DNA from 2 places in the Neobacillus sp. GCM10027624 genome. Region 2 is predicted to be linked to the other one. Evidence: a T-box and tRNA genes for the amino acid it is inferred to sense, from the RefSeq annotation. Region 2 holds a T-box; the other holds one or more tRNA genes.

Region 1 (6,447 bases), 410 kb from region 2:
GATAAAACAGCTCACATATTTCCAATTTTTATACTTTAGCCACTGGGTTGAACGCTTTCCCTCTTCCCATAGACTGTTTTGCTGCTTAGCGACAATTCCTTCGCCATCAAAAAGAACAACTTTTTCCCAAAGCATCTCAAAATCATCATAGGCTTTAACGAACTGCACTAACTGATTGGAGTAAGGATCAGCCTCTTGATTAAAGTGGAGCTTCTCAAACAATTTTATTAGTTCTTTTTTTCGTTTCGTAAATGGCTCCGCATGAAGGGGCTTCCCTGATAGTTGAAGTGCATCAAATATCATCAGCTGGCATGGTACATTTTGTGCCTGTTCGCTAATTTTCTTTTCTGACTTTAACCGTCCGCGTACTTGAATGCCAGAAAAATTACCTTTGCACGGATTTTCCAATAATACAAGCTCGCCATCAAGCTGCAGTGGTAAAAAAGGCTCAAATTCACGTTGATATTGTAATAAAAATTCTTCTATTTCCGGGAATTGTGGAATGAGGGGCTTGCCATTTCTGCTTGTTAGAGTAATCCCCTTTGTATTCCATTCCAATAGTGCACGGAATCCATCATATTTCACCTCGTACAGCCAATCAGGATGGACAGGACGATCAAAAGTCAGACTTGGAAGCATCGGTTTCATCTGTAATGGTCCCTTCTTTTTAGCCTTATTTTGTTTCAAAAAGACGCTCTTCATCCTTTTCCAGTTGTTTATAGGAATGACAGGTTTGTCCGTTTAGCAAAATAAAAATAAAAAGAATGGAGAATCAGTATATGCATACGATGTGGAAGGGAAGTATCAGCTTTGGGCTCGTGAATATTCCCATCAAGCTTCATACGGCAACAGAAGATAAGGATATCAAGCTTCGGACCCTTCATAATAAGTGTCATGCTCCAATCAGGTATGAAAAAATCTGTTCGGTTTGCGAAGAAGAGGTCAAACCTGAGGATATTGTCAAAGCTTATGAATACACAAAGGGGAAATTTGTCGTCCTGGACAATGATGACCTTGAAAAGTTACGAAAAGAAAACGAAGATAAAGCGGTTGAAATTATTGATTTTGTCAAAATGGAACAAATTGATCCTATTTATTTTGATCGCAGTTATTATATGTCACCAAATGAAGGAGGAGGAAAAGCTTACTCGTTATTACGTAAAGCCCTTCAAGAAACCGGAAAGGTTGGACTGGCTAAAATCGTGATTCGATCAAAGGAACAAATGGCCGTGATAAGGGTGTATGAGAATACATTGGTAATGGAAACCATTCACTATCCTGATGAGGTCCGAAATGCAGGAGATGTTCCCAGCGTTCCTTCGGAGGATAAAGTGACGAAAAAAGAACTGGACACCGCCATCATGCTCATTGACCAATTAACAACCGATTTTACCCCGGAAAAATATACGGATGAATACCGAACAGCCTTATTAGAATTAATTGAGTCCAAACGAATGGAAAAAGAAACGGTGGTGACGCCTGCTGCCAAAGAAGCTCCATCTAACGTTACCGATTTAATGGCAGCCTTGCAGGCATCGATTGATCGCACTAAACCGGAAAAAGCCGTGGCCCCAAAGAAAAAAGCTGCCTCCCCAAAGAAAAAGACCGTTTCAAGAGTGAAAAAAGAAGCATAAGGAGTAATTGCCGATTTGAATGCAGGTCAAATCGGTTTTTTTTATGTAAGACAGGTATAGGGGAATACAATAGATAAAAAAGGGGTGAAATAATGGTAAATGTCCTGATGATTACTGATCCCGGAATCGATGACTCTTTTGCGATTATGTATGCCCTGCTAAATCCAAAAATTAATCTTGTCGGGATTGTCAGTGGCTATGGAAATACTCCCAAAGAGATTTCAATTAGAAATACAGCTTATTTGTTAAATTTAGCAGGAAGAGAGGATATCCCTATAGTCGCTGGGAGCGCCGGCCCATTATCAGGAGAACCAGTCCAATATTACCCTGAGATTCATGGGAAGGAAGGTTTAGGCCCAATAAAACCTCCTGACAATTTAAAAAATATAAAGGTATATGATTTTAATAAAATTTTAGAGATCATAAAGCAATATAGCGGAAATATCGTGATTGTCTCTGTTGGCAGGCTTACGGATCTAGCATTGATGTTTATTATATATGGTAACAAAGCGCTAAAAGACGTGACGGCTTTTTATATAATGGGAGGGGCTTTTTTAGTGCCGGGTAACATAACAGCGGAAGCAGAAGCGAATTTTTATGTTGACCCAATTGCAGCCAATTCCGTAATGGAAAAAGCCCATAATGTTTACTTATTCCCCCTAAATATCACTAATCGGGCTATTATCACCCCGGAAGTGATTCAATTTCTATCAGAAAATAGCCCAACACCATTTCGGCCCCTATTAAAACCAGCATTTGATTATTATTATCATGCTTATCAAAAAAATGTTCCCGGTATTAAGGGGGCGCCACTTCATGATGTTGTTCCGCTTATGGCTTTAGTCAATCCTGATTTTGTTCAGTACATTCCTCGTAGAGTGAGGGTAGAGGAAACTGGTCCGGCAAAAGGGAAAAGTATTGCTGATTTTCGCCCAAAACCTGATCCAGAACCAATTGAATCTCTTGACCATATCGGCTTAGATGCTGATATTCAAACGTTTGTTGTTCAGTTCATGGAGGTTTTTATTCAGGGAAAAGAATGACAGGTACCTTTATAAAATTTGACTTTTAAAGGAATATAGTATACTATTAAATTACGCTTTAAGTTCGTTAAATATTTATTGGATTAAGTAGTCGTAACTACACGAACTTGTGGGTGATGTCTATTGCCCCAATTGGTGAGGTTATGACTTTTCTATATTTAAATGTAAAATTAACTTTAAAGTGAACAATATGTTGGGGGTAAGATCCATGAATAACGGTAAAGTTAAATGGTTTAATGCAGAAAAAGGTTTTGGATTTATTGAAGCTGAAGGCGGTCAAGACGTATTCGTTCACTTTTCTGCAATTCAAACTGAAGGTTTCAAAACATTAGAAGAAGGCCAATCGGTTTCTTTTGAAATCGTTGAAGGTGCTCGTGGACCACAAGCAGCTAACGTAAAAACAGTTTAATCTTTTTAATAAAAGGTGATGCTCGTGAAATGCATCACCTTTTTATCTATATCTTGATTCTAAATCCTTTTGATTAGGAATAGAATGCAAGGATGCATGTTTTTTGATTTTGCTCTAGGGCTTTTTTATTTGGAAACTTTTTGGACGATAATAAGCGCAAGGAGTGAAGAATTTTGGCTTTCGGCAGAAGAAATGATGTGGAAGTAAAATTAGAAGAAACAAAGGTTTGGGAATGTACTTCAGAAAATTGTAAATGCTGGATACGCGACAATTTTAAAAGCAGTGAAGTACCACTCTGCCCAATTTGTAAAAGTGAAATGAAACAGGCTACTAGAGAATTACAGGTTATCCATAACCATAGTAAAAACTTTATGTAAATATAAAAAGCAGGGGTTTTCGCCCCTGCTTTTTATTATTCCCCAATATTTTCTTTACAATAGGAGATAACTAAAGCTTCTTCGTCTTCTTCTAGGGCAAAATCGAGAACCTTCTCTGTTCCTCTTTCGTAAAAATGATAATTCGTGATTTTCTCCCCATTTTCATCCATTACGAAGATTACCCTTAAGCCAATTCCTTTTTCCGAATAAAGTTCATCCTCTTCATCAATTTCTAGTTGAAGGAAAAACTCATAGCGATCGCCTGAAAGCAGACCAAATGGATCTTCAAGTTTTTCAACTGTATGACCAGTAATGTTCAAATTTATCATCCTTTGCTTATGTATAAACTCTTTCTTATTATACACAATTTTTTATAGAACTAAGATTCCGTGATTATTAAAAAAAACACTTTACTTTAAAGTGTTCCATGAAACAATATGTATGGAGGAGAAGATGAGATTCGAACTCACGCAACGGTTGCCCGTCCTAGCGCATTTCGAGTGCGCCCCCTTATAACCACTTGGGTACTTCTCCATTTTGGAGCGGGTGACGGGAATCGAACCCGCACCACCAGCTTGGGAAGCTGGAGTTCTACCATTGAACTACACCCGCACTAGCCCTTTAACATCAAAAATTATACCACAATATTTTATTTTCATCTAGTTTTTTGCAAAACAACTATCATTTCCTTCAAAACCATTCAAATACACTCAATAAATGATTGTTTTTGAAAGAAAGTGATTGATTTTTGCAATCGGTTTCAGTAATATAGAATCAAGAACAATAATTATAGGTGGTGATGACTTGTTAACACCGGAACGTCATCGACTGATTTTACAGCTTTTAAAGGAACAGAATATCGTTAAAATCCAGGAAATTGTTGATCTCACCAATACATCTGAGTCAACAATCCGCCGCGATTTATCACAATTAGAGAAGGAAAAACATTTAAAAAGAATTCATGGCGGTGCATCAAGACTGCAAGGGAAGCTGCAAGAACCGAGCATGATTGAGAAATCAGCCAAAAACCTTCAAGAAAAACGGCGAATCACCCAATATGCTGCAAGTTTGGTAGAAAAAGGCGACTGCATTTATCTTGATGCGGGGTCAACGGTTCTTGAAATGGTAGAATTCTTAAATCTCACTGACATTGTTGTCGTAACAAATGGCCTAACTCATTTAACGCCATTACTAAATAAAGGAATTCCAACCTATTTAATTGGAGGATTTGCAAAACCGAACACAAACGCGATCATCGGCCGTGGAGCATTAGCAAGTCTCGATCTTTATCGGTTCGATAAATGCTTTATGGGGGTAAATGGAATCCATCCTCAGTTTGGTTTTACAACACCAGATCAAGAAGAGGCAATGGTGAAGCATAAAGCGATTTCTCTTTCAAGAGAAGCATACGTCTTAGCAGACGACTCCAAGTTTTCGGAAGTTGCCTTTGCAAAAATAGCCGATATCTCAGAGGCTGTGGTGATTACCAATGATCTGGACGATGAAACGCAAACACAATATAAAAATAGAACTACATTAAAGGTCGTGACAGCATGATATATACATTAACCTTAAACCCTTCTGTTGATTATATCGTTCAACTCGAAAGCATCCAGTTAGGAGAACTGAATAGAACAACAAGGGAAACAAAGTTTCCTGGCGGTAAGGGAATCAATGTTTCAAGGGTTTTAAGCCAATTAGGTCTAACCAGCAGGGCTTTGGGCTTCAACGGTGGTTTTACCGGAAGATACATTGAAGATTACCTACAAAATGAAAAAATAGAAACGGATTTTATCAAAGTTAACGAAGATACTCGAATCAATATTAAGTTGAAAACTGGCGACGAGACCGAAATCAATGCGAACGGTCCAAGGATTTCCGAAGAGAATTTCAGGGAGTTAAAGGAGAAAATTAACCATTTAACTGAAAAGGATCTATTGGTCCTCGCGGGAAGCATTCCTTCGACAATGCCAGTGACCACATATGAAGAGTTGGTCAAGATTTGTAAAGAAAGTAAGGCTGAATTTGTTGTTGACGCTGAGGGCGACTTGTTAAAAAAAGTTCTTCCTTACCATCCATTTTTAATTAAACCAAACCATCACGAACTTGGCGATTTATTTCAAACTACCCTTTCAAGCTGTGAAGATGTCATCCCATTTGGAAAGAAGTTAATTGATATGGGGGCTAAAAACGTGATTGTTTCACTTGCTGGAGAAGGGGCTGTTTTTATAAATAACGAAATGGCCCTCATTGCCGAGGTGCCAAAAGGCGTGGTGAAAAATTCAGTGGGTGCCGGAGATTCAATGGTGGCAGGCTTTTTGGCTGAATATCAAAAAACTTCTAATGTGAAAAAGGCGTTTCAATATAGTGTAGCCGCAGGCAGCGCAACCGCCTTTTCACTCGGATTGTGTACAAAAGATTTAATTGAAGAACTCCTTGGGCAGGTAAAAATTAGAGAGGTTAAATAGGAGGAGAAGCCATGAAAATAACAGAATTGCTTACAAAGAATACTATTCTTTTAAATATAGATGGCAAGGGGAAAGAAGAAGCCATCGACCAGCTCGTTGACGTGCTATTTAAGGCCAATAAAATTACGAATCGTGAAGAATTTAAAGCAGCCATTCTAAAACGTGAAGAACAGAGTACTACGGGTATTGGTGACGGAATTGCAATCCCTCACGCTAAAGTAAAAGCGGTTAGGGAAGCAGCAATCGTATTTGGTAAATCCACTTCAGGGGTAGATTATCAATCACTTGATGGACAGCCTGCCCATTTGTTCTTTATGATTGCAGCACCAGAGGGCGCAAATAATACACACCTTGAAGCCCTTGCACGCCTTTCAGGTTTACTAATGAAACAGGAAGTACGTGAAAAGTTACTTCATGCTGTTTCTGCTGATGATGTCCTTGAGGTGATCAATTTTTACGACCAGGAAGATGAACAAGAGCAGGATGTTTCGAATAAAAAGAATGCCATTGTAGCGG
Region 2 (6,447 bases):
TCTATAAAGAATAATTAAATTCCTGCAATTTTCGACATTTTTTTGTTAAATACATGATAAATTTTGCCCATTCTTGTGAACTAATAGGTTTTGGTCCTTTCCCAAATCAGCGGCTTCTATCCTAGAATCAACATATTTCCAAGCTGAGTATGTAGAAACCTTTATTCCATGTTGAATCATAGGAAGCGACAAAAGAACTTTAACAGAAAAGTCGGAAGCAAATTCGACAATTTCCTCTATACTGGGCAAGAGTCGCATCGACATAAATAGTCGGATTGCCGTTAATAGTAGTATTAATTCTACATCAACCCACATATTCCTTCTTTAGCCGGTAACTTTTATAAAAGGATTTATGTCGAATTTTTTTAAAAGAGTTCCCTTGACATCTAACAATAAATAGTTTATTCGTTCACATGCAAGTCTAAACCTAAAAGATTCATTTTTATCACAATTTTTTATTATAGTATATTCATTTTGATTTTACCATCATTTTATTTTCTTTTTTTCAAGCCAATTGTTTACAGAAAAAACACATAATCAAGAGAGATTATGTGTTACCGTCTATTTTTATGAAAGTAATTTAAAATGACATTCGCCGTTTCTTCTACTGCCTTATTGGTTACATCAATCACCGGACAGCTGATTTTCTGTACAACATGATCAAAGAAAGATAATTCTTCCTTAATCCGCTCAATGTTCGCATAGCTGGCACTATCATTTAACCCTAAGGCAATCAAGCGTTCTCTTCTAATATTATTCAATTTTTCAGGGCTGATTTTTAGTCCAAAGCATTTCTCGGCGGGAACCTTATATAATTCTTCAGGAGGGTCCACTTCTGGTACTAAAGGGACATTGGCAACCTTTAGCCGTTTATGCGCAAGATACTGCGATAAAGGCGTTTTTGAAGTTCTTGATACCCCAATTAATACGATATCCGCCTTTAGTATCCCGCGTGGGTCCCTTCCATCATCATACTTTACAGCAAATTCAATCGCCTCAACCTTTTTAAAATAATCTTCATCCAATTTTCTTACTAACCCTGGTTCACATAAAGGTGTTTTCCCGCTAAAAACCTGAATTTGATCCATCAATGGACCCATTAAATCAACCGTATGGATTCCCGATTCATTTGCCTTTTCCATCATATATGTACGCATTTCGGGTTTTACCAACGTAAAGGCAATCATCGCTTGATCCATTAATACCAGCGAAATCACTTCATCAATATGTTCCTTATCTTCAACATAGGGATATCTTTTTAAAACCATCCCTGATCCATTAAATTGGCTAATTGCTGCTTTGGTTACCAATTCAGCTGTTTCCCCCACTGAATCAGATACAACATAAATAATCGGTATATTCATTCCCCTTAAACAGCTCCTCTGCAAATTCTTTACCTTATTCATTCCCAAGAGCAACAAAAGCTTTTGCAATATTCGTTTTCGTAACTCTGCCAATTACTTCGAAACCTTTGTCAGTCCTTCTTACTACCGGTAAAGCGTCAATTTGTTTATCAATTAATTTTTGGGCAATATCAATTAATAGGTCTTCTTTTTCACACATTGTAATATTGGGCATTCTTGTCATGATGATGTTTACAGGTATGGATGACAGCTCTTGCTTCCCTATGCTCGCCCGTAATAAATCCTTCCGGGACAAAACTCCTACCAAAAGGGTGTTTTGATCCACTACAAATAATGTACCCACATCCTCAAGGAACATTGTACAAATCGCATCATATACAGAAACATTCTCATTCACTACAACGGGAATAGACTGGTAATCCTTTACTAAAAAATTTTTCAAATTTTCCGTTAAAAGCTGAGTTCCTGATTTGCCTGTATAAAAATAACCAACGCGAGGCCGTGCGTCTAAATACCCAGCCATCGTAAGAATTGCTAAGTCCGGTCTAAGCGTTGCCCTTGTCAGATTTAACTGTTCAGCAATATGTTCTCCCGTTATGGGACCATTATCCTGAACGATTTGTAAAATGTGCTCTTGCCTTTTTGTCAGTTCGATTTTCCTCACCGCCTTACTCGCTCATGAATATAGCGACAATTAATCTTTGTTAGCAATATTATATACGATTTTTATCTTAAGTTAAAAAGATAACATTTCAAAAAGGTGCGGAATCCCGCACCTTTTTAATTTTTTTAAAACACCATCTTTTCTTGTAAAAAGCTTACAAGTTCAGCAATTGAAATACGTGTTTGTTCCATAGTATCCCGATCTCTTACTGTAACCATCTGATCTTCTTTTGAGTCAAAGTCATAGGTAATGCAGTAAGGCGTTCCAATTTCATCATGGCGGCGATATCTTTTACCAATTGAACCTGCTTCGTCATAATCCACAGTAAAATATTTCGATAATGTGCCAAACACTTCTTTTGCTTCTTCAGAGAGTTTTTTCGATAACGGAAGAACCGCAGCCTTAATTGGAGCTAACGCCGGATGGAAATGCATCACGGTACGTGACGTTCCATCTTCAAGCTGTTCCTCATCGTAAGCATCAATAAGGAATGCAAGGGTTACACGATCAGCGCCTAAAGAAGGCTCAATACAAAACGGAATATATCTTTCATTTGTTTCTGGATCAATATAATTAAAGTCTTCACCGGAAAATTGCATATGTTGTTTTAAATCATAATCCGTTCTTGAAGCTACGCCCCATAGTTCTCCCCAGCCGAACGGGAATTTATATTCAAAATCAGTGGTTGCATTACTATAATGTGAAAGTTCATCTTCGGAATGATCGCGAAGACGCAAGTTTTCTCTATTTAAGCCTAATGAATGCAGCCATTTTTCAGCATATTCCTTCCAATAATCAAACCATTGCAACTCTTCTCCCGGTTTACAGAAGAACTCTAATTCCATTTGTTCAAATTCCCTTGTACGGAAGGTGAAATTACCTGGAGTAATTTCATTACGAAAGCTCTTGCCAATTTGCGCAATACCAAATGGAAGTTTCTTCCTCATTGTTCTTTGCACATTTTTAAAGTTAACAAAAATTCCTTGGGCAGTTTCAGGACGAAGGAAAATTTCATTTGTACTAGTTTCAGTTACCCCTTGAAAAGTTTTAAACATTAAATTAAATTGACGAATACCGGTGAAATCGTGGCTTCCACAGTCAGGACAGGCAATGTTATGCTCTTTAATTAGCTCTTCCATTTTATCAAAAGATAGACCGTCTACAATCATCTCGATACCCTTTTCATCAAGAGCATTTTCAATTAATTTATCTGCACGGTGTCTAGCTTTACAATTCTTACAGTCAATCATTGGGTCATTAAAGTTACCGATATGGCCGGAAGCTTCCCATGTTCTAGGATTCATTAAAATGCTTGCATCTAATCCTACGTTATAGGGAGATTCCTGTACAAACTTTTTCCACCAAGCTTGTTTAATATTGTTTTTAAATTCAACACCTAATGGGCCGTAATCCCATGTGTTTGCAAGTCCCCCGTAAATTTCAGATCCCGGAAAAATAAAACCTCTATGTTTAGCGTGGGATACAATTTGCTCCATTGTTACACTCATTTTTTTCGTCTCCTTTTTTAATAAAATGGCTGTGTTAAACTGGTTGTTGATTTACACTCCAGGATGCTCGCTTTCCGCGGGGCGGGCGGTGAGCCTCCTCGGCGCTAAAAGCGCCTGTGGGGTCTCACCTGTCCCGCTGCTCCCGCTGGAGTCTCGCACCTTCCGCTCCAATCAACTTTGTTTAAAAATCATCATTGTTCTTTAACAAAGCCAATAAAATAAAAAACTCCCGTCTCTATGCTCTTGAATAAGCATAGGGACGAGAGTTAACCCGCGGTTCCACCCTATTTGCTGAAAATAAAGTCAGCCTCTTTAAATTGTGCATTTCAGCACATGATTGCTCAGGAACGCCCTTCCTTGGAATTCTATACCCTAGCTTTCACCATCCTAGGTTCGCTTTTATAGAAGGTTCTAAGTACTCTTTTCCATCATAGCAACTATTTATTTTAAAGAAAATATTACCTAAAACAAGTTAAAAAGTCAACAAAACAATTATAGAAGATTTCGAAACTGATCCATAGAATTTAAAAATTTTTTTGTTTTTAGATGAAGTCCGGAAAATTCGTCATAATAAGTTGATATGACCTTTTTTAATTCCGCTTTTGTTTCAGGTTTCACTGATATATTGCCTAGCCTTGATAAATCAAAGTAATAAAATAAGCGCAGTAATTTTACCGTAGCCTGTGAAATTTTCAAATGATACGGGTCTTTTTCCAAGCAGCGATGGCAGATCAACCCTCCCTCTCGAATCGAAAAAGAAAAAATTCCGTCTGTACTGCCGCAAACGGAACATTGATTTAATGTAGGATATAAACCCAAGACATTTAACATTTTCATCTCATAAATATTCATTAAAACATCAGGGTCATAGCCTTCATTTAAATAATTTAATGTTTGAAATAATAATTCAAAATGAAAAGGATTTGGCTTTCGGTCCTCTGTACATTTATCCGTTAATTCAACAATATAACTCGCATATGCAGTTAAAAAAATATCTTCACCAATTGAACGCATTGAAGTAACCAACTCGCCCTGTTGCAAACTCCCCAGGCCGTTACCCTTTTGGATAAGAAAATATCCATGAGTAAATAGCTGGGTAATAGAGGATAGGCGGCTGTTAGGCTTTTTTGCTCCTCTAGCCATAACGCCAACCTTCCCCCATTCCCTGGTATATATGGTTACAATTTTATTTGTTTCACTGTAATCAGTCGTTCTAATGATGATGCCTTCACATTTCTGAAGCATGATATCACCATCCAATGGATGCGAAAGACGTGCTTATGAAATGGGAAAATCAAGTTCCGCTAGATCTTCATTCTGATTTCCGGGTATTTCTTGGTTTTCCTTCTCAAGCTCTTTAAAGAGAAGATATGTGTTAATATTACCTGTTTGGGTAAATACTTTCCACGTAAAATCCATCATCGAAAACCCCACCTTTCATTATTTAGACTAGCCTTAAATATCCCAAACCTTACAATTATCATAGCCTGCCTTTGCCAAAATCATAAGACGAAAAATTTGTTAATGTTGTCCATGCATAATTTGAATGAAAGTATAATATTTTAGTTAGGGTGATTCGTTCAATATTCATCTTCATTAAAGCCAAAATCGCGAAGCTGGGACATTTTATTCCGCCAATCTTTTTGGACTTTTACCCATAACTCTAAAAACACCTTTGACCCAAGGAGATTTTCAATATCCACCCGGGCACGTTTACCAATTTCCTTGAGCATACTGCCTTGTTTTCCAATAATAATCCCTTTTTGCGAGTCCCTTTCGACAATAACGGTTGCCATTACATTGATAATATCTTTCCCCGCTGGACGCTCAATTTTATCGAGAACCACTGCGATGGAATGAGGGATTTCTTCTCTTGTTAAATGAAGCGCTTTCTCTCTTATCAACTCTGTAATAATAAACCTTTCCGGATGGTCAGTTACCTGATCCGCTGGATAATATTGCGGTCCTTCCGGCAAATATGTCTTTATTTGATCCAAAAGACGTTCGACATTGTTACCTTCTAGGGCTGAAATTGGAACAATCTCTTTAAACGGATATTTTTCTTTATAAGACTCAATAATTGGCAATAAATCATCAGGGTGAATTTGATCAATTTTATTAATCACAAGAAAGATCGGTGTGTTGACAGTTTGGAATTTTTCAAGAATAAATTCCTCGCCTCGGCCAAATCCTTCTTCTGCATTTACCATAAATAAAACTAAATCCACTTCTTTTAGTGTATTTTGAGCAACCTTCATCATAAAGTCGCCTAATTTGTGTTTCGGTTTATGAATACCAGGTGTATCGATAAAAACCATCTGGGTATCATCGAGTGTGAGCACACCCTGAATTTTATTTCGAGTCGTCTGCGGTTTGTCACTCATAATGGCAATTTTTTGACCAATAACTCGATTTAGAAATGTTGATTTTCCTACATTTGGCCTACCTATGATGGAAATAAACCCTGATTTATAGCCTTTGTTTTCGTTCCAATTATTCAGCATACAGATCCTCCTGTGAAAAAGCACCAGGCAGTAAGTCTTCCACTGTAATTTCTAAAGTATCACCTTTTAGATTCGTTAATACGACTTTCATGTCCCTAGGGCATAGCTCAGAAATAACTTGGCGGCATGCACCACAAGGAGAGCATGGACGGTCGGTATCTGCAACAACTGCCAGCAATTGAAAATCACGATCTCCTAACGCATAGGCACTAAATAGGGCCGTTCGCTCAGCGCAATTACACATGCTATATGCAGCGTTTTCGATATTACAGCCATGATAAACTTTTCCATCGGTTGTCAGCAGTGCTGCACCAACGCCAAATTTCGAATAAGGAACATAGGCTTTTTCTCTTGCTTTTTTTGCTTCTTCAATTAGTTGCTGAATGTTCACAAATCTTCTTCCTTTC

Evidence for each region. A T-box is a leader RNA that pairs with one kind of tRNA and senses whether it is charged. The one in region 2 lies ahead of ACFQZ9_RS17965 (glycine--tRNA ligase), so its partner is inferred to be a tRNA-Gly.
Region 1: it encodes a tRNA-Gly, which carries the amino acid that the T-box ahead of ACFQZ9_RS17965 (glycine--tRNA ligase) is inferred to sense. The anticodon was not compared.

The regions. Positions count from the first base shown of each region.
Region 1 is NZ_JBHTHD010000011.1:756,240-762,686, forward strand. It holds gene ACFQZ9_RS20195 (DNA ligase D) at 1-648, opposite strand, end outside; gene ku (non-homologous end joining protein Ku) at 780-1,634, shown strand; gene ACFQZ9_RS20205 (nucleoside hydrolase) at 1,727-2,677, shown strand; gene ACFQZ9_RS20210 (cold-shock protein) at 2,886-3,086, shown strand; gene ACFQZ9_RS20215 (cold-shock protein) at 3,260-3,463, shown strand; gene ACFQZ9_RS20220 (DUF6509 family protein) at 3,499-3,792, opposite strand; tRNA gene ACFQZ9_RS20225 (tRNA-Ser) at 3,906-3,997, opposite strand; tRNA gene ACFQZ9_RS20230 (tRNA-Gly) at 4,002-4,075, opposite strand; gene ACFQZ9_RS20235 (DeoR/GlpR family DNA-binding transcription regulator) at 4,268-5,020, shown strand; gene pfkB (1-phosphofructokinase) at 5,017-5,931, shown strand; gene ACFQZ9_RS20245 (PTS fructose transporter subunit IIABC) at 5,943-6,447, shown strand, end outside.
Region 2 is NZ_JBHTHD010000011.1:350,602-357,048, reverse strand. It holds gene ACFQZ9_RS17975 (pyruvate, water dikinase regulatory protein) at 555-1,364, opposite strand; gene ccpN (transcriptional regulator CcpN) at 1,399-2,028, opposite strand; gene ACFQZ9_RS17965 (glycine--tRNA ligase) at 2,154-3,536, opposite strand; T-box leader at 3,789-3,977, opposite strand; gene recO (DNA repair protein RecO) at 4,029-4,781, opposite strand; gene ACFQZ9_RS17955 (YqzL family protein) at 4,815-4,958, opposite strand; gene era (GTPase Era) at 5,117-6,040, opposite strand; gene ACFQZ9_RS17945 (cytidine deaminase) at 6,030-6,431, opposite strand.